Regions from separate parts of the Kitasatospora sp. NPDC087314 genome, predicted to be linked through region 1. Evidence: predicted binding sites of a transcription regulator. Region 1 holds the regulator's gene; each other region holds the start of a gene.
What was found. The regulator HrcA, encoded in region 1, represses chaperone genes, less so after heat shock. The targets are predictions, from matches to a motif close to TTNGCACTCNGNNNNNCNGAGTGCNAA.
Positions count from the first base shown of each region.

Region 1 (6,598 bases):
AGCGAGGTCGAGGGCAAGTTCAAGGCGGCCTGCCCGTTCGTCAGCAACATCCTGGTGATCGGCAACGGCCGCAACTTCTGCACCGCGCTGATCGGCCTGGACGAGGCGGTCATCATGCCGTGGGCCGCCGAGCACGGCCTGGCCGGCAAGTCCTACGCCGAGGTGGTCGCCGACCCGCAGGTGCACCAGCTGATCGACGGCTTCGTCCGGCGGCTCAACGCCGACCTGCAGCGCTGGCAGACGATCAAGAAGTTCCACCTGCTGCCGCGCGATCTCGACATCGAGCACGGCGAGCTCACCCCGAGCCTGAAGATCAAGCGCCCGGTCGTCGAGCGGACCTACGCGGACGCCGTCACCGCGATGTACGCGGGCGCCAACGAGGCCTGAGCCGCCCCGCCCCCGTACGGCTCACCGGTTCGGGTGAGCCGTACGGGACAATGGGGTCATGCCCTCCGCACTCCCCGACGGCGAACCGGTGCCGTCCGACGGTTCCCTGCCCGCGCACGCCCGCACCGGTCTCGGGCAGCGGCCGTTCGGCTTCTACCTGCACGTGCCGTACTGCGCCAGCCGCTGCGGCTACTGCGACTTCAACACCTACACCGCCACCGAGCTGCGCTCCTCCGGGGCCGTCGCCTCCCAGGAGACCTACGCGGACAACGTGGTCGCCGAGATCCGGCTGGCCCGCAGGATCCTCGGCCCCGTGGACCTCCCGGTGCAGACCGTCTTCCTCGGCGGCGGCACCCCCACCCTGCTGCCCGCCCGCGACCTGGTGAAGATGCTCGCCGCACTGCGCGAGGAGTTCGGGCTCGCCGACGGCGCCGAGGTCACCACCGAGGCCAACCCGGAGTCCGTCGACCCGGCCTACCTGGCCGAACTGCGCGAGGGCGGTTACAACCGGGTCTCCTTCGGCATGCAGAGCGCCCGCCCGCACGTCCTGCAGCTGCTCGATCGCCACCACACCCCGGGCCGCCCCGAGGCCTGCGTCGCCGAGGCCCGCGCCGCCGGCTTCGACCACGTCAACCTGGACCTCATCTACGGCACCCCCGGCGAGTCCGACGACGACTGGCGGGCCTCCCTGGACGCCGCCATCGGCGCCGGGCCCGACCACGTCTCCGCCTACTCCCTGATCGTCGAGGACGGCACCAAGCTCGCCGCCCGGGTCAAGCGCGGCGAACTGCCGATGATCGACGACGACGTGCACGCCGACCGCTACCTCATCGCCGAACAGGCCCTCAGCGCCGCCGGCTACTCCTGGTACGAGGTCTCCAACTGGGCCACCACCCCCGAGGGCCGCTGCCGCCACAACGAGCTCTACTGGACCGGCGCCGACTGGTGGGGCGCCGGCCCCGGCGCGCACAGCCACGTCGGCGGCGTCCGCTGGTGGAACGCCAAGCACCCCGCCGCCTACGCCCAGGCCCTCGCCGAAGGCCGCACCCCGGCCCTGGGCCGTGAGGTCCTCGCCGAGGAGGACCGCCGGGTCGAGCGCATCCTGCTCGAACTGCGCCTCGCCGAGGGCATCCCGCTCACCCTCCTCACCGACACCGGCCTGGAGGCCGCCGCCCGCCACCTCGCCGACGGCCTCCTCGACCCCGACACCCACGCCGCCGGCCGCGCCACCCTCACCCTCCAGGGCAGGCTGCTGGCCGACGCGGTCGTACGTGACCTGGTGGACTGAGATTCGTTAGCGTGGATGTCAGCCGTCGGAGGGAGCGTGCGATGACCGCCATCGATGATCGGATGACCGGGATCTTCGAGAACCTGGAGGTGCCGGAAGGCGTCAAGGCCGAGCTCATCAGGGGGGAAATCGTGATGATGGCCGGGCCGGACCTGGTCCACAACCTCATCATCGAGTGCATCGTGGATCAGGTCCCGCGGGCTCGCTGGCATCGATTGCAGACCCAGGACCTGGCCTTCGCTCACGAGGCCAGCGAGCCGCAGCCCGATCTGGTGGTGATCGAGCGGGGCGTGGTGGAAGCCCCCGGACGGTTGGTTCCGGCGCCGGCGGTGACCATGGTCGTGGAGGTGGTGTCGAAGACCAGCGCCTACCGCGACTACCACGTCAAGCGGGAGATGTACGCGGGCGGGACGATCAACACCTATCTGATCGTCGACCCGTTCAAGGGCGAGTGTCTGCTGCTCACCGAACCCGACACCGCTACCGCTTCGGGCGTCCCGGACTACGAGGTCGGGCAGCCCTTTAAGTTCGGTGACCCCATCCGGGTCGACGTCCTGGGCGTGACGCTCGACACGGGTGAGTTCGGAACGCTCTGACGGTCACTCCGGGAGCGTCACGAAGTCGATCAACTCCTCGACACGGCCCAGGAGTTCCGGCTCCAGGTCCTTGTAGGTGTCAACCTTGGAGAGGATCCGCTTCCAGGCGGCGGGGGTGTTCACCGGCCAGCCGAGGCGGCGGCAGACGCCCTCCTTCCACTCCTCGCCGCGGGGGACGGCGGGCCAGGCGGGGATGCCGACGGAGGAGGGCTTCACGGCCTGCCAGATGTCGATGTAGGGGTGGCCGACGACCAGGACGGCGTCGCCGGTGACCTGGGCGGCGATGCGGTGCTCCTTGGTGCCGGGGAGCAGGTGGTCGACCAGGACGCCGAGGCGGCGGCCCGGGCCGGGGGCGAAGTCGGCGACGATCGCGGGCAGGTCGTCCACGCCCTCCAGGTACTCGACGACCACGCCCTCGATCCGCAGGTCGTCGCCCCAGACCCGTTCGACCAGCTCGGCGTCGTGCCGGCCCTCGACGTAGATCCGCGACTCGCGGGCGACCCGGGCCCGGGCGCCGGGGACGGCGATCGAGCCGGAGGCGGTGCGGCCGGGCGCCCGCGAGGGGGCCGGGCCGGTCGGGCGCACCAGGGTGACCACCCGGCCCTCCAGCAGGAAGCCGCGCGGCACCAGCGGGAACACCCGGTGCTTGCCGAAACGGTCCTCCAGGGTGACGGTGAACCCCTCGGCGGTCCGCTCGCACCGCACCACCGCGCCGCAGAAGCCGGTTGCCGCCTCCTCCACCACCAGGTCCCGCTCGGCGGGCACCTCCGGGGCGGGCTGCTGCCGCTTCCACGGCGGGGTCAGGTCGGGTCCGTACTGGCGGCTGTGCATGCAGGTGACTATAGGCAGCGCCAGCGCCCGAGGATCGGACGGCCCGTCACAGGCCCGGCGCGCCCCAGACCGGGAACCAGCGGCTGAGGTCCCTCTCCAGCCGCAGGTCGTTCCCCAGCAGCGCGTTGACCTGCAACTCCAGCGGGCTGTTGCGCCGCTCCCCGCCGCCGGGCATCGGGGCGAAGGGGTAGAAGGTGCCGCGCTTGTAGAGGTAGACCAGCGCCAGCGACTGTCCCTGCCCGTTGCGGAAGGCGACCAGCGAGCAGAGCAGCTGGGGCCCGAAGCCGTTCGCCTCCAGCTCGCTGTTGACCGCGTGCAGGTCGTTCACCAGCTCCGGCAGCTCCTCGGGGGTGTGCCGGGCGAGCAGCCAGGAGTAGCCGTAGCCGTCCTTGGAGGCCTCCACCGGGACGCCGCCGCGCTCGGTGTCGGCGTCCAGCAGCGCCCGCACCTGCTGCTCGACCTGTCCGAAGGCCGCGCCCTCGACGGCGGCGAAGCAGACCGAGCCGAGGCCGGTGGGGGTGAACCCGGCCCCGGCCTCCAGGGTGAGGGCGGCGGACGGTACGCCGAACAGCTGGTCGAGGTCGGGCTTGACGGGCTTGGTGCGCCCGAACAGGGCGTCCAGGATTCCCACGGCGGTCCTTTCGGGAGGGTGCGGGCGGAGTCGGGCGGAGCCGGGTGGAGGGGGGCGTCAGCGGCCGAGCTGCTCGGAGATCTTCGCCAGCTGCTCCAGACGCTTCTCCAGCGTCGGGTGGGTGGAGAACAGCTGGGCGGCGGTCTCCCGGGCGCTCAGCGCGGGGGCGAAGTAGAAGGCGTTGTAGGGCTGCGCCTGGCGCAGGTCCTTGCTGGGGATGGCGGCGATCTGCCCGGTGACCTTGGTGAGCGCGGAGGCGAGGGCGCTGGGCCGGCCGGTGAGCTGGGCGGCGGAGCGGTCGGCGGCGAGTTCCCGGTAGCGGGAGAGCAGCCGGGTGAGCAGGAAGCTGATGGCGTAGACGACCATCGACACCAGCGGGATGACCAGGGCGGCGATCGCCGCGTTCTGGTCGTTGTTGTTGCGGCCGCCGCCCATGAACCCGCCGTACATGGCGATCCGGGTCATGGCCCCGGCGAGGACACCGAGGAAGCCGGCGATGGTCATCACCGCGACGTCCCGGTGGGCGACGTGGGACAGTTCGTGGGCGAGGACGCCCTCCAGCTCCTCGGGTTCCAGCCGGCGCAGCAGGCCGGTGGTGACGCACACCACGGCGTTCTGCGGGTTGCGGCCGGTGGCGAAGGCGTTCGGCATGTCGTTGTCGGCGACCGCCACCCGGGGCTTGGGCATGTCCGCCAGCGCGCAGAGCCGGTCGACGGTGCCGTGCAGTTGCGGGTACTGCTCAGGGGTCACCTGGTGGGCGCCCATCGCCCGTTCGGTGATCTTGTCGCTGAACCAGAACTGGGCCACGAACAGCCCGCCGGAGATCAGGACGATCAGTGGCCAGGCGCCGCGCAGCAGCACGATCAGCAGGCCGGTGAAGCCGACGTACAGCAGCCCGATCACGAACATCGTCACGACCATGCGGCCGGTCAGGCCGCGGTCGGGCGCGAAACGGGTGTGCTGGCCCGAGCTCGACATTGCTTGCTCCTCCATTCGCCGTCGCTTCCGATGCTGCCACCCGGACGGCCCCGCGGCACCACCCCCGCGCCGGGAACTGCGGGCAGGATCACTCCGGCCGGGCCGTTCCTGCCGTTGGGCCCGGGCCTTACACTGGCAGGTACGGTTTTGGCACTCGGGTATGACGAGTGCCAAGGCGGGTCCCGGAACCGGGGTGTCCCGGAACGGGCAGCAGCATGTGCGACACAAACGGACAACGCGCGAAGACGGAGGTGTGTGCCCCATGGCCGGTGAGGTTCGCCAGCTCGACGACCGCAAGCTGGCCGTGCTCCGCGCGATCGTCCAGGACTACGTGGGGACCGAGGAGCCGGTCGGCTCCAAGGCCCTGGTGGAGCGGCACAACCTCGGGGTCTCCCCGGCCACCGTCCGCAACGACATGGCGGCGCTGGAGGAGGAGGGCTACATCCACCAGCCGCACACCAGCGCCGGGCGCATCCCCACCGACAAGGGGTACCGCCTGTTCGTCGACAAGCTCGCCGAGGTCAAGCCGATGAGCGCCCCCGAGCGCCGGGCGATCCGGCACTTCCTGGACGGCGCCGTCGACCTGGACGACGTGGTCGCCCGGACGGTGCGGCTGCTCGCCCAGCTCACCCGGCAGGTCGCGGTGGTGCAGTACCCCTCGCTGTCGCGCTCCACCGTCCGGCACATCGAGCTGGTCGCGCTGGCCCCGACCAAGGTGATGCTGGTCCTGATCACCAACACCGGCCGGGTCGAGCAGCGGATGGTGGACTGCCCGGGCCCGGTCGGCGAGACGGTCCTGGCGGACCTGCGGGCCCGGATCAACGCGCGGGCCGTCGGCCAGCGGCTGCCGGACGTGCCGGGCTTCCTGGAGGAGCTCCCGGCGGGTTTCGAGCAGCCGGACCGGCCGACCGTCAGCACCGTCCTGGCGACGCTGTTCGAGGCGCTCGCCGAACAGAACGAGGAGCGGATCATGCTGGCCGGCACGGCCAACCTGACCCGCTTCGGGCACGACTTCCCGCTCACCATCCAGCCGGTGCTGGAGGCACTGGAGGAGCAGGTCGTCCTGCTCCGCCTCCTGGGTGAGACCGCGGACGCCGCGATGACGGTCCGGATCGGGCGGGAGATCGCCTACGAGGGGCTGAATTCCACCTCGGTGGTCTCGGTCGGTTACGGTTCGGGCGACGAGAGCGTGGCCAAACTGGGTGTGATCGGTCCGACCCGGATGGACTATCCGGGCACAATGGGGGCGGTGCGAGCGGTGGCGCGGTACGTGGGTCAGATCCTGGCCGAGTCGTAGCAAACGGTCGCCGTTGGTCATCTGACGGCGACATCCCAGTCGCAGCACTACTACAGGCGGAACAAGCGGAGCATTTGGTGGCCACGGACTACTACGCGGTACTCGGCGTCCGACGGGATGCGGGGCAGGACGAGATCAAGAAGGCGTTCCGGCGCCTGGCACGCGAACTGCACCCGGACGTCAACCCGGACCCGAAGACGCAGGAGCGGTTCAAGGAGATCAACGCCGCCTACGAGGTGCTCTCCGATCCGCAGAAGCGCCAGGTCTACGACCTCGGCGGTGACCCGCTCTCGCCGGGCGGCGGGGGCGCGGGCGGCTTCGGCGCGGGCGCGGCGGGCTTCGGGTTCTCCGACATCATGGACGCCTTCTTCGGCGCCGCGGCCGGCCAGCGCGGCCCGCGCTCGCGCACCCGCCGCGGCCAGGACGCCATGATCCGGCTGGAGATCACCCTGGAGGAGGCCGCCTTCGGCACCACCAAGGAACTCCAGGTCGACACGGCCGTCACCTGCACCACCTGCAGCGGCGAGGGCGCGGCCCCCGGCACCTCCGCGCAGACCTGTGACATGTGCCGCGGCAAGGGCGAGGTCTCC
Region 1 covers NZ_JBIUYE010000001.1:121,429-128,026, forward strand. Annotated here, with positions in the region: gene ACIO5E_RS00530 (AMP-dependent synthetase/ligase) at 1-387, shown strand, start outside; gene hemW (radical SAM family heme chaperone HemW) at 446-1,675, shown strand; gene ACIO5E_RS00540 (Uma2 family endonuclease) at 1,717-2,271, shown strand; gene ACIO5E_RS00545 (DUF3097 domain-containing protein) at 2,275-3,102, opposite strand; gene ACIO5E_RS00550 (hypothetical protein) at 3,149-3,733, opposite strand; gene htpX (zinc metalloprotease HtpX) at 3,791-4,711, opposite strand; gene hrcA (heat-inducible transcriptional repressor HrcA) at 4,974-6,008, shown strand; gene dnaJ (molecular chaperone DnaJ) at 6,086-6,598, shown strand, end outside.

Region 2 (6,598 bases), on a different contig from region 1:
CGCTGGACCAGCAGTCCCGGGACGACACCGACACCGGCTGGGGCGAGCGCCCCGGAGCGGGGGAGGGCGGTGGGCGGGGGCTGGACTGGTACCTGAGCCAGCGCCCGCCGCACCACGGGGACTGAACGGAAACGTGCTCAGCGCTGCGGCGTGAGCAGCGCGTCGCGGATCTCGGTGAGTAGTTGGACCTCCTTGGCCTCGGCCTCCGCCGCCTCTTCGAGGGCGCTCTTCCTTCTGGCGGCCAGCTTGTTCATGGGCACGATCAGGACGAAGTAGACGACGGCCGCGGTGATCAGGAACTGCAGGGCGGCACTGAGCACCGATCCCCACAGGATGAGGATTCCGGACGTGACCTCGCCGGTGGCGCTCACCTCGCAGGGCCCCTTGAGGCAGGAACTGTAGGACGCCAGGTCCTTCGTCCCGAAGACACCGACGATCGGGTTGATCACGCCCTTGACGAAGGCGTTGACGATGGTGGTGAAGGCCGCGCCGATGACGACCGCGACGGCGAGTTCGACGACGTTTCCACGCAGCAGGAATTCCTTGAAGCCTTTCATGCCGCCGTGAACGACGAAGTCGTTTCCTGGTCACGGGTGATCTTCGATTGAGCCGGATTGACAACCCGTCCGGCCCATCGCGCCGCCCGAGGGCGGCGGCAGTCCGGCCCGCGCGGGCCCGACCGCGAGCGCTGCGGCCACCGCGAGCAGCACCAGCACGGGCACCCCGGCCCGCCGCCGTACGGCGTGCCGCCAGCGGTGCCACCCGCCGGCCCCGCGCCGGATCGGAGGGAAGCGCGGCACCTCCCGCCGGGGCGGCACGGTGGGGGCGGGCAGCGGGACGGAGAGGCTCATGGACGTCATGGTCACCACCGGGGTCGTCGGGGACCGCCCCTTCCGGGCCGGTCGGTCTCTGGTGACCCACACGATGCGTGCCCCGCGCCGTCCCGGAAAGCCCTTATCCGCAGCCTGTGGACAACCCGGCCCTGTGGACAACTTCGTACACCCGCACGAGGGACTCCGGCCCGCCCAGGATGACGAAAAGGCCCGCCGCCCCGCGAAGTGCGGGGCCGACGGGCCTTGTCGATGCTCTTTACCTGCCGCCCGGGCCGGGCCGAATGCCGCCCGCCGCGCCCGGCGACGAGGTCAGCTCGCGGCCGGAGCCGGGCTCGAAGCGGTCGAGGAGCCGGAGGAGCTCGAAGAAGTGGAGGGCGACGACGCCGGGGTCGAGCCCGACGACGACGCGGAGCTGCCGGAGGTGCCGGCGCCCACCGTGCTGCTGGAGGACGAGCGGCTGTCGGTCCGGTAGAAGCCGGAGCCCTTGAACACGACGCCCACGGCCGAGAAGACCTTGCGGAGCCGTCCCTGGCAGTCGGGGCACGTGGTCAGCGCCTCGTCGGTGAACTTCTGCACCGCCTCCAGGCCGTTGCCGCACTCGGTGCACTGGTACTGGTACGTGGGCACTTGTCTTCCTCCTGGCACTCTCGCCTGATGAGTGCTAACGATGGTCAATGATGCGGCATTCCGCTGAATCAGTCCAGCGACTCCGATGTGAGATGAGCCGGGGCTGAGCCGGGGGCTGCTCTCCGGCCCACCCGGGCACCACCGTCGTCGCGTGCCCGCTCAGCCCTTGGCCGCGCCCACCAGCTGCGGCGCCGCGGCGCGCTCCGGCGAGGCCGTGACCGCAGCGTTCGCCTGCCCCGGTGCGGTCAGCAGGTGCCGCAGCGAGACCAGCGCGGCCAGGCCCAGGCCCGCGCCCGCCAGCGGCACCAGGAACCCGACGGACGGCCCGTGGCCGTCGATCAGCCGCCCGGCCGCCATCGAGCCGACCGCCAGGCCGAGGCCGATGGCGCCGGTCAGCCAGGTGAAGGCCTCGGTCTTGGCGCCGTCCGCGACGAGCGTCTCGACCAGGGTGTAGCCGCTGATCAGGGTCGGCGCGATGGCCAGGCCGCAGACCAGCCCGGCGACGGTGAGCGCGATCAGGTTGGGCATCGCCCACAGCGTCGAGCAGCCCAGCACCAGCAGGGTGTAGCTCATGATCATCCGCTGCTGCACGGCCCGCCGCCAGGCGATCACGCCGTACAGCACGCCGGCCACCATCGAGCCGCCCGCGAAGATCCCGTACACGGTGCCGCCGGCGCCGTGCTGCCCGACCGAGTCGGCGAAGGCGTACACCGAGACCTGCAGGCCGCCGAACACGGCGCCGACGCCGAGGAACGTCCCGGCCAGCAGCCGGACGCCGGGCGAGGCGAGCGCGGAGGCGCGCTTGGCGCCGGGGCGGTGGGCCTGGCGGGCGGGCGCGGTGTTCCGCTGGGCGGCGAAGGCCAGCCCGCCGACGACGGTCAGCGCGGCCTCGACGATCAGCCCGGTCGAGGGGCTGACGGTGGTCGCGATGGCGGCGGTCAGGATCGGGCCGATCACGAAGGTGAACTCGTCCGTGACGGACTCGAAGGCGAACGCGGTGCTCACCTTGGCCGTGGACGAGCCGGAGGCGCCGTCCGCGGTGAACTTGGCGATCCAGCGGGCCCGGACCATCGCGCCGATCTGCGGAACGCTCGCACCGGCCGGGACGGCGGCCAGGAACAGGCTCCAGGCCGGTGCGTGGCCGAGTGCCAGCGCGATCAGCGCGCCGACCGAGAGCGCGTGCACGATCACGGCCGGCACCAGCACCGCGGCCTGGCCGTAACGGTCGGCCAGCCGCCCGGTCTGCGGGCCGATCAGGGCCTGGGCGACGGCCGCCACGGCCGCGACCGTGCTGGCCGTGCCGTAGGAACCGTGGGTCTCCTTGACGAGCAGCAGGATGCCGGTGCTGAGCATCGCGTAGGGCAGCCGCGCGAGGAACGCCGGCGCCAGGAACGTCCAGACGCCGGGTGTGCGCAGCAGCGTGCCGTAGCCGACGCGCGCGGGCGCGGTGGCGGTGCTGTCGGTGGTGGCACCGGCGTCGGTGGCGGTGGTGTCGGCGGTGTCACGCGGGGTCGCGCTGTCCGCGGGGTTGTCGACCGTTCGGCGGGCCGTCACGGTCGGTCCTTCCTGCTGCCTGGTAGCGCGGCAGGGCATGGGGTGGCCCCGACGGCGCCGAGAGTCGTCCTCTCGCGCGTCGACCGGGGTAGATACCGGGTCGGCCCGGCGTGGTGGCCGGGGTCCGGACCGCGGCCGCCGAGCGGTCGCGCCAACTCTGCGTCAGGCAGATGCAGATGCTGGGTGTGATCAAACCATCATACATATACGCGCGTAGATTGTCGCGCTCTCCCCGAGATTACAGCGCACCTCCGCCCTTGTCCTGCCCATCGAAGGTGAACAGCAGATGAGGCCTTTCGGCGCCGACGGGGCGAGCCTCCCGGCGCCGGACGGCGGGACCTCCCGGCGCCGCCGGGCCTCACCGCCCGTGCAGCCACCCCGCGAGCTTGCCGCCCTTGTCCACGGCCCGCAGTCGCCGCTCGGCCGCCTCGCCGACCTCGTCCGTGGTGACCACCAGCAGCTCGTCCCCGCCGCGCAGCACCGTCGCCTTGTCCGGCACGAAGGAGCTGCCCTCCCGCACCACCAGGGTGACCGCGGCCCCCTTGGGCAGTCGCAGCTCGCCGACCTCCACGCCGGACATCCGCGAGCCCGGGGCGAGCGTGACCGACAGCAGGTGCCCGTGCAGCTTCTCCAGCGGGGCGGACTCGATGTCCAGGTCCTGGCCCATCGCGCCCTCGCCGATCCGCAGCTGCTTGGCCACCCACGGCAGGGTCGGGCCCTGGATCAGGGTGAAGACGACGACCAGGATGAAGACGATGTTGAAGACGTCCTGGGCCTTCGGCGCGCCCGACACCAGCGGGATGGTGGCCAGCACGATGGGGACCGCCCCGCGCAGCCCGGCCCAGCTGAGCAGTGCCTGCTCCCGGCCCGGCACCTTGAACGGGGTCAGGGTGAACACCACGGACAGCGGCCGGGCCAGGAAGACCAGCACGCCGCCGATCACCAGCGCGGGCACCACGGCGTCGCCCATCGTCTCGGGCGAGCAGAGCAGGCCGAGCAGGACGAACATGCCGATCTGCCCGATCCACGCCAGGCCGTCGGCGAAGCCCCGGACGGCCGGGCCGTGCGGCAGCTTGGAGTTCCCGAGGATCACCGCGCAGATGTAGACGGCGAGGAAGCCGGAGCCGTGCAGCAGCGCGCCGCCCGCGTAGGCGAGCACGGTCAGCGCCATCACGGCGATCGGGTAGAGGCCGGAGGAGGGCAGCGCGACGTGCTTGATCCCGTACGCGCCGAGCTTGCCGACCGCGAAGCCGATCGCCGCGCCGATCGCCAGCTCGGCGACGATCGTGCCGACCAGGGCGTACCAGGAGTCCAGCTCGCCGGTGGTGGCGAAGGCGACGACCAGGATGACCACGGGCGCGTCGTTGAAGCCGGACTCGGCCTCCAGTAGGCCGGTGAGCCGGTGCGGCAGCGGGACCATGCGCAGGACGGAGAAGACGGCGGCGGCGTCGGTCGAGGAGACGATCGCGCCGAGCAGCATCGAGGTCCGCCAGTCCAGGCCGACCAGCCAGTGCGCGCCGGCCGCCGTGACGAACACGCTGACCCCGACGCCGACGGTGGCGAGCACGGTGGCGGCCGGCATCACCGGTCTGACCTCGCGCCAGCTGGTCTTGAGGCCGCCCTCGGCGAGGATCACCACGAGCGCCGCGTAGCCGAGGACCTGGGTCAGCTCGGCGTTGTTGAAGTTGACGCCGATGCCGTTCTGGCCGAGCGCGACGCCGATTCCGAGGTAGATCAGCAGGCTGGGTAGTCCTGATCGGGTGGAGATCCGCACGGCGACCACCGCGACCAGCAGGATCACGGAGAACTCGAGGAGCAGCTGGTTCAGGTGGTCGATGTTCACGCAGTGGCACCTCGGGCAGGCAGGGGCGGGCGGGGTGTCTGGTGGTGCTGGAGAGGGCGACCCGTTAAGAAGGCGTCAATGCTCCCCTTGCGGATCGTTACTCAGTCTAACATTTTGCCATATCTTTAGCTTCCTTGTCCTCCCAGGCCCCCACCGCCCCGTCCGGGCCTCCTTGTTGACCTCCCCCGAACCCACGGTGACCGTCCCCCGTGCACGGCGCTCGGCCGACTCGGCCTAATGTGGTGCCCTGCCACGGCCCCCGGCCCTGGACACGCCCGCCCGCCCCGAAGTCAGGACCGCAAGGACCCAGATGCCCCGCTCGAAGAAGTTCCGGCGCGCCCGTCTGATCGTGATCATGCTGGTCGTGCTGCTGGTGGCCGGCGTCGGCTACGGCGGCTACCGCGGGGTCACCGCGGTCCGCGCGTCCTTCCCGGAGGTCGACGGCAGCGTCAAGGTGGCGGGCATGAGCGCGCCGGTCGACGTCAAGCGGGACGCCAACGGCATCCCCCAGCTCTACGCCGACACCTCCGAGGACCTCTTCCGCGCCCAGGGCTACGTCCAGGCGCAGGACCGCTTCTGGGAGATGGATGTCCGGCGGCACATCACCGCCGGCCGGCTGGCCGAGATGTTCGGCGACGGCCAGGTCGACACCGACGCCTTCATCCGCACCATGGGCTGGCGCCAGGTGGCGCAGAAGGAGTGGGACACCAAGCTGTCGCCCGAGTCCAAGAAGAACCTCCAGGCCTACGCGGACGGCGTGAACGCCTGGCTCGCCGAGCACCCCGGCGGCGAGAAGGCCTCGCTGGAGTACGCCCTGCTCGGCACCGTCAACGGCGACTACAAGCCCGAGCAGTGGAGCCCGGTCGACTCGGTGGCCTGGCTCAAGGCGATGGCCTGGAACCTCTCCGGGAACCTCCAGGAGGAGATCGACCGCTCGCTGCTGGCCCAGGACTTCGGCCCGGACAAGATCGCCGAGCTGTACCCCGAGTACCCGTACGCCCGCAACGGCACGATCGTGAAGACCGGCACGGTGGCCGGCGACACCTACCGCCCCGCCGACGGCTCCCCCCAGTCGGGCACCGGCACCGCCACCACCCAGGGCGCGGCCACCACCAAGGCGCTGCTGCAGGGCCTCACCGACCGGGTCGACGGCCTGCCGCAGATGCTCGGCCGCCCGGGCCAGGGCATCGGCTCCAACTCCTGGGTGGTCGCCGGCACCCACACCACCACCGGCAAGCCGCTGCTGGCCAACGACCCGCACCTCGGCCCCGGCCTGCCCTCGGTCTGGTACCAGATGGGCCTGCACTGCCGCACCACCTCGCCGGCCTGCCAGTACGACGTCTCCGGCTTCACCTTCGCGGGCATGCCCGGCGTGATAATCGGCCACAACAAGGACGTCGCCTGGGGCTTCACCAACCTCGGCGCCGACGTCACCGACCTCTACCTGGAGAAGGTCACCAGTCCGGACACCTACCAGGTCGACGGCAAGGACGTGAAGTTCGACCTCCGCAAGGAGATCATCAAGGTCGCCGGCGGCGAGGACCGCACCATCACCGTCCGCACCACCCAGACCGGCGCCCCGCTCATCTCCGACCAGAGCACCGAGCAGCAGAACGTCGGCAAGTACGCCCCGAACGGCACTGCCGCCCCCGACCGCGGCACCGGCGGCTACGGCGTCGCCCTGCAGTGGACCGCGCTCAGCCCCGGCAAGACCATGGACGCGGTGTTCGAGCTGGACCGG
Region 2 covers NZ_JBIUYE010000015.1:51,028-57,625, reverse strand. Annotated here, with positions in the region: gene ACIO5E_RS29760 (hypothetical protein) at 1-125, shown strand, start outside; gene mscL (large conductance mechanosensitive channel protein MscL) at 138-557, opposite strand; gene ACIO5E_RS29750 (hypothetical protein) at 588-851, opposite strand; gene ACIO5E_RS29745 (FmdB family zinc ribbon protein) at 1,143-1,460, opposite strand; gene ACIO5E_RS29740 (MFS transporter) at 1,620-3,014, opposite strand; gene ACIO5E_RS29735 (potassium/proton antiporter) at 3,373-4,857, opposite strand; gene ACIO5E_RS29730 (penicillin acylase family protein) at 5,168-6,598, shown strand, end outside.
Region 2: a site for HrcA is predicted at 1,472-1,498, ahead of ACIO5E_RS29745 (FmdB family zinc ribbon protein). Genes of this name have one in related genera too.

Region 3 (6,598 bases), on a different contig from region 1:
GACGTCCTGGGCGACGAGCCCGAGCACGTAGTCGGTGCCGTCCGGCCACTGCTCCAGCCACCAGCGCCGGTGCGTCACGGCCTGCTCCACCAGCGACACCACGGTGGCCTCCGCCACGTCCCGGGCGGTCAGGTCGGCCAGGATCAGTGCCCGGGCGTTGTGCAGAGCGGTCTCGATGTCGTCAGCAGCCATCCGTCCATTCTCCCAAACACACGAAGGCTCCCGAACGCGCGAAGGCTCCCGAACGCCGCGAGGGCGGCCTCCCCGTCGGGGAGACCGCCCTCGCGAACGATCCGAACCGTCCGATCCCAGCGGGATCAGAAGTCCATGTCACCGCCCGGCATGCCGCCGCCGGCGGCCGCGGCGGCCTTCTCCGGCTTGTCGGCGATGACGGCCTCGGTGGTGAGGAACAGCGCCGCGATGGAGGCGGCGTTCTGCAGCGCGGAGCGGGTGACCTTGGCCGGGTCGATGATGCCCGCGGCGACCAGGTCGACGTACTCGTTGGTGGCGGCGTTCAGGCCGTGACCGGCGGGGAGGTTGCGCACCTTCTCCACCACGACGCCACCCTCCAGGCCGGCGTTGGTCGCGATCTGCTTGATCGGGGCCTCCAGCGCGACCTTGACGATGTTGGCACCGGTGGCCTCGTCGCCGTCCAGCTCCAGCTTGTCGAAGGCGACACCGGCCTGCAGCAGCGCGACGCCACCACCGGCGACGATGCCCTCCTCGACGGCGGCCTTGGCGTTGCGGACGGCGTCCTCGATGCGGTGCTTGCGCTCCTTGAGCTCCACCTCGGTGGCCGCGCCGGCCTTGATGACGGCCACGCCGCCGGCCAGCTTGGCGAGGCGCTCCTGGAGCTTCTCGCGGTCGTAGTCCGAGTCGCTGTTCTCGATCTCGGCGCGGATCTGGTTCACGCGACCGGCGACCTGGTCGGCGTCACCGGCACCATCGATGATGGTGGTCTCGTCCTTGGTGATGACCACCTTGCGGGCGCGGCCCAGCAGGTCGATGCCGGCGTTCTCCAGCTTGAGGCCGACCTCCTCGGAGATCACGGTGCCACCGGTGAGGATGGCGATGTCGCCGAGCATGGCCTTGCGGCGGTCGCCGAAGCCCGGGGCCTTGACGGCGACGGACTTGAACGTGCCGCGGATCTTGTTCACGACCAGGGTCGACAGGGCCTCGCCCTCGACGTCCTCGGCGATGATGACCAGCGACTTGCCGCTCTGCATGACCTTCTCCAGCAGCGGCAGCAGGTCCTTGACCGAGCCGATCTTGGAGTTGGCGATGAGGATGTACGGGTCCTCGAAGGACGCCTCCATCCGCTCCAGGTCGGTGGCGAAGTAGGCGGAGATGTAGCCCTTGTCGAAGCGCATGCCCTCGGTGAGCTCAAGCTCCAGGCCGAAGGTGTTGCTCTCCTCGACGGTGATGACGCCTTCCTTGCCGACCTTGTCCATGGCCTCGGCGATGAGCTCGCCGATCTGGGTGTCGGCGGCCGAGATGGAGGCGGTGGAGGCGATCTGCTCCTTGGTCTCCACGTCCTTGGCCTGGGCCAGCAGCTGGTCGGAGACGGCGGCGACGGCCTTCTCGATGCCGCGCTTCAGGGCCATCGGGTTGGCGCCGGCGGCGACGTTGCGCAGACCCTCGCGAACCAGGGCCTGGGCCAGCACGGTGGCGGTGGTGGTGCCGTCACCCGCGACGTCGTCGGTCTTCTTGGCGACCTCCTTGACGAGCTCCGCGCCGATCTTCTCGTAGGGGTCCTCGAGCTCGATCTCCTTGGCGATGGAGACACCGTCGTTGGTGATCGTGGGGGCGCCCCACTTCTTCTCCAGCACGACGTTGCGACCCTTGGGGCCGAGCGTGACCTTCACTGCGTCGGCGAGCTGGTTCATGCCACGCTCAAGGCCGCGGCGAGCTTCCTCATCAAAGGCGATGATCTTGGCCATCAGAAGTGGTCCTCCGGGACACGGTCGACTGCTCGGACCAAGGGGTGCCCGCGACGGACGGCCCTGGTGTGCGGGGGTCCTTTCCCCTACCGCTCCCGGGGGCCTCACCGACCCGGTCCGCTGTCACTCTCACGCTGTGAGTGCTAACGCCAATGATTAGCACTCCGGGTGGTCGAGTGCAAGCCCAATCGCGATCCCGCGAGCCGCCGGGCACGCCCCCGCCGGGCCCCGCAACTCCCCGCCGGGGAACGCCGACGGGCCCGTACGACGCGTGTCGTACGGGCCCGCCGAGAAGCGAGTGGTCACCAGCCGTGGGCCGTGCCGAGCTCCTGGAGGAGAAGGAAGGTCAGACCGCCGCGCGGACCATGTCCGCCTGCGGGCCCTTCTGTCCCTGGGAGATCTCGAACTCGACCCGCTGGCCCTCCTCGAGGGTGCGGTAGCCGTCCATCTGGATCGCGCTGTAGTGGACGAAGACGTCCGCACCACCGTCGACCGCGATGAAGCCGTAGCCCTTCTCCGCGTTGAACCACTTGACGGTGCCCTGAGCCATTCCGAACTCCCCTAGTGCTGTGCTGGCCCTTCACGCGCCCGCAGGTCGCGGGCCCGGGTCTGGTTTGAAGGCCGGCCCGGGGAACCCCCCCTGGGCGCAGCCGTGCACGCCGCAATCCTCCGCGAGGGCGCCTGACGGCGCCCCGTGAGCGGGTGATTACGTCGACCGCGGCTGAATGTATCCGGATCGACGCCCTCTGCAACAGGGTCAGCTGCGGGGAATTCCGGCACCACACCAAAGGACAGGACGGGCCAAACCGGGAGGAATTCGGCATTTCACGCCGGACATAGCGGACGGATTACAACAAATCCCCGCGGGAATTCTGACATCTGCCTGACATGTTTCACGGTCCCGCACCCGGTCGGTCTCAACGGCCGGTCCCAGCAGCCGGTCCCAGCAGCCGGACGAACTCCGGCGATTCACGGGCGGGGATGAGGGGAAGCCCTGTTCCCAACCGAGCCACACTCTACTCCGACTCGACCCCGAAATATTCCCGCCGAAATGCGACCGGCCGCCCGCGCGCACGGAGAACGCAATTCCGTACGCGGGACGGCCGGTCGAAACCAGGGCCTGTCCGGTCGGCGCGGGCGGGCGCCGCCGGGGCGGGGGTCGCGGCTCAGCAGCCGCCGGCCACCGCCGGGATGATCGAGACGCTGGCGCCGTCCGTGATGCCGGTCGCGAGGCCCTCGGCGAAGCGCACGTCGTCGTCGTTCACGTAGACGTTGACGAAGCGGCGCAGCTTGCCGGCGTCGTCCAGGATGCGGGCCGAGATGCCCGCGTGGTTCTTCTCCAGGTCGGCGATGACCTCGCCCAGGGTGGCGCCCTCGGCGGCCACCTCGGCGGCGCCGCCGGTGTAGGTGCGCAGGATGGTGGGGATACGGACGTTGGCGCTCATGGCTCTCCTAGCGGGTGCGACCCAGCGGGGTGGGGGGTTCAGGCGGACGCGAGACCGGCGTCGCGGAAGGACGCCAGCGTCGGGCGGATCACGGCGGTCATCCCGGAGTCGGCCACGGCGTCCAGGGTCTTCAGGCCGTCGCCGGTGTTGATCGCGACGGTCTCCTTGGCCGGATCCAGCTGGCCGGTCTCGACCAGCTTCTTCAGCACACCGACGGTCACCCCGCCCGCGGTCTCGGCGAAGATGCCCTCGGTCCGGGCCAGCAGCCGGATCGCGTCCACCACCTCGGCGTCGGTGACGTCCTCGACCGCGCCGCCGGTGCGCCGGGCGATGTCCAGCACGTACGGGCCGTCCGCCGGGTTGCCGATCGCCAGCGACTTGGCGATGGTGTCCGGCTTGACCGGGCGGATCACGTCCTGGCCGGCCTTGAAGGCGGCCGACACCGGCGAGCACCCCGCCGCCTGGGCGCCGAAGACCTTGTACGGCCGGTCCTCGACCAGGCCGAGCTTGATCAGCTCCTGCAGCCCCTTGTCGATCTTGGTCAGCTGGGAGCCGGAGGCGATCGGGATGACGATCTGCTCCGGCAGCCGCCAGCCGAGCTGCTCGCAGATCTCGTAGGCCAGCGTCTTGGAGCCCTCGCCGTAGTACGGGCGCAGGTTGACGTTGACGAAGCCCCAGCCCTCGCCGGCCGGGTCGCCGATCAGCTCCGAGCAGAAGCGGTTCACGTCGTCGTAGTTGCCCTCGATGCCGACCAGCTCGCCGCCGTACACCCCGGCCATGACGACCTTGCCCTGCTCCAGGTCGTGCGGGATGAACACGCAGGACTTGAAACCGGCCCGGGCGGCCGCCGCGCCGACCGCGCCGGCCAGGTTGCCGGTGGAGGAGCAGGAGAGCGTCGTGAAGTCGAACGCCCGCGCGGCCTCGATGGCGCAGGCCACCACGCGGTCCTTGAACGAGTGGGTCGGGTTGCCCGAGTCGTCCTTGATGTGCAGCTGGGCGGTGAAGCCGAGCTCGCGGCCCAGGTTGTCCGCCTTGACCAGCGGGGTCCAACCCGGGTTCAGGTTCGGCTTGGTGGCGACGTCGGCCGGGACGGGCAGCAGCGGCGCGTAGCGCCAGATCGAGGACGGACCGGCCTCGATCCGCCGGCGCAGCGCCTCGGCGTCCTCGCCACCGAACTCGTACGCGATCTCCAGCGGGCCGAAGCACTCCAGGCAGGCGAAGCTCGGACCGAGCGGGAAGCGGGTGCCGCACTCGCGACAGGACAGCGCGGCGGCGGGGCCGAGGTCAACGGAAGCGGGTGCGACGGTGTCGATAGCCATGATGGCGGAGGCCTCTCTCCTCATCTTCCCCGTGGCACGGTCGCGCCACAGGCCGGAATTGGCACCTGTCCCGCGGGGGGCCTGTCGACGGACAGCCGCGCGAGAAGGTTGCCGGGACGTCAACGGGCCGTTCCCTCAGTCCCTCTGGATGAGCTTGTGAAGTTGTGGTGGCGCTGAACGGCGACCCCGATGTGCAAAGGTCCGACCGCTGTACGAAGACTGTATCCGAAGGCGTCAACCCCGAAAGGGATCGTCCGCCACGCGAGATGGCGCGTCCCACCCGACCCCGCCGAGGAGAGTCCCGTGCCCGCCGAACCGACCCCCGCGCTGCTCCCCCAGGCGGCGTCCTGGCTGCGCCGCCGCTCGTGGAGCGCGGCCGACCGGCCGGTGCACGCCCTCCTGGAGGCCAAGCGCCGGACCGGCCAGACGGTCAGCGTGGTGCTGCCCGCGCTGGACGAGGAGGCCACCGTCGGCGACATCGTCCGCACCATCCGCCGCGAGCTGATGGAGCGCCTCCCGCTGGTCGACGAACTCGTCGTGGTCGACTCCGGCTCGGCCGACGCCACCGCCGCCGTCGCCGCCGGGGCCGGCGCCCGGGTGGAGCACCGCGACGCGATCCTGCCCCGGCTGCCCGCCGCCCCGGGCAAGGGCGAGGTGCTCTGGCGCTCGCTGCTGGTCACCCGCGGCGACATCGTCTGCTTCGTCGACGCCGACCTGCGCGAGTTCGACCCGACCTTCGTCTCCGGCATCCTCGGCCCGCTGCTCACCGAACCGGACATCCAGCTGGTCAAGGCCATGTACGACCGGCCGCTCGAAGTGTCGGTCGGCGGCTCCGGCGCGGGCGACGGCGCGGTCGTCCCGTCCGGCGGCGGCCGGGTCACCGAACTGGTGGCCCGCCCGCTGCTCAACCTGCACTGGCCGGAACTCGCCGGTTTCGTCCAGCCGCTCGGCGGCGAGTACGCGGCCCGCCGCGCGCTGCTCGAACGACTCCCCTTCCCCACCGGCTACGGCGTCGAACTCGGCCTGCTGGTCGACGCGTTGGAGACGGTCGGGCTGGACGCCCTGGCCCAGGTGGACGTCGGCGTCCGGCACCACCGGCACCAGGACGGCCAGGCCCTCGGCCGGATGGCGGCGACCATCTACCGCACCGCCCTGGAGCGCCTCGACCGCACCCACCGGCTGAAGGCCTCCGCCGACCTGGTCCACCCGTTGCTCACCCAGTTCACCCGCGACCCGCAGACCCGGGAGTTCACCGCCCACACCCACCCGGTGACCGCCCTCGAACGCCCCCCGATGCACACCGTGCCCGAGTACGCGACCCGGCACTGAACGCCCGCCGAAAGGGTTTGCCACACCGGAGCCACGGCAACGTACCAACCATGGGCGATCTCACGACCGAACGTTCGAGTGCGACCGGCACCGCCCCCGTCCTGGTGGCATCCAATCGGGGACCGGTGTCGTTCAGCACCTCGGACGACGGCACGCTGACCCTCCGACGCGGCGGCGGAGGCCTGGTCTCGGGCCTCTCCGCCATCGACGACCCCGACGCCGTCTGGGTCTGCGCCGCCCTCGGCGCCGCCGACCGGCAGGCCGCCGGACAGGCCCCGCACGGCCGGCTCGACCTCGCCGGGCACGACGTCGGCGGCCAGGCCGTCCGCATGCTGGACATCGACCCCGAAACCTTCGCCCGCGCCTACAACGGCGTCGCCAACTCCACGCTCTGGTTCGTCCACCACCTGCTCTACGCCACCCCCACCGCCCCCGTCTTCGACGCCGGGTTCCGCACCGAGTGGGCCGCCTACCGCGCCTACAACACCGCCTTCGCCGAGGCGCTGGCCGCCGAGGCCGCACCCGGGGCCGCCGTGCTGGTCCAGGACTACCACCTCTCGCTGAC
Region 3 covers NZ_JBIUYE010000015.1:246,375-252,972, forward strand. Annotated here, with positions in the region: gene ACIO5E_RS30635 (hypothetical protein) at 1-192, opposite strand, end outside; gene groL (chaperonin GroEL) at 318-1,940, opposite strand; gene ACIO5E_RS30645 (cold-shock protein) at 2,287-2,490, opposite strand; gene ACIO5E_RS30650 (MoaD/ThiS family protein) at 3,107-3,385, opposite strand; gene thrC (threonine synthase) at 3,424-4,704, opposite strand; SAM riboswitch class I at 4,722-4,859, opposite strand; gene ACIO5E_RS30660 (glucosyl-3-phosphoglycerate synthase) at 5,032-6,033, shown strand; gene ACIO5E_RS30665 (trehalose-6-phosphate synthase) at 6,084-6,598, shown strand, end outside.
Region 3: a site for HrcA is predicted at 2,097-2,123, ahead of groL (chaperonin GroEL). Genes of this name have one in related genera too.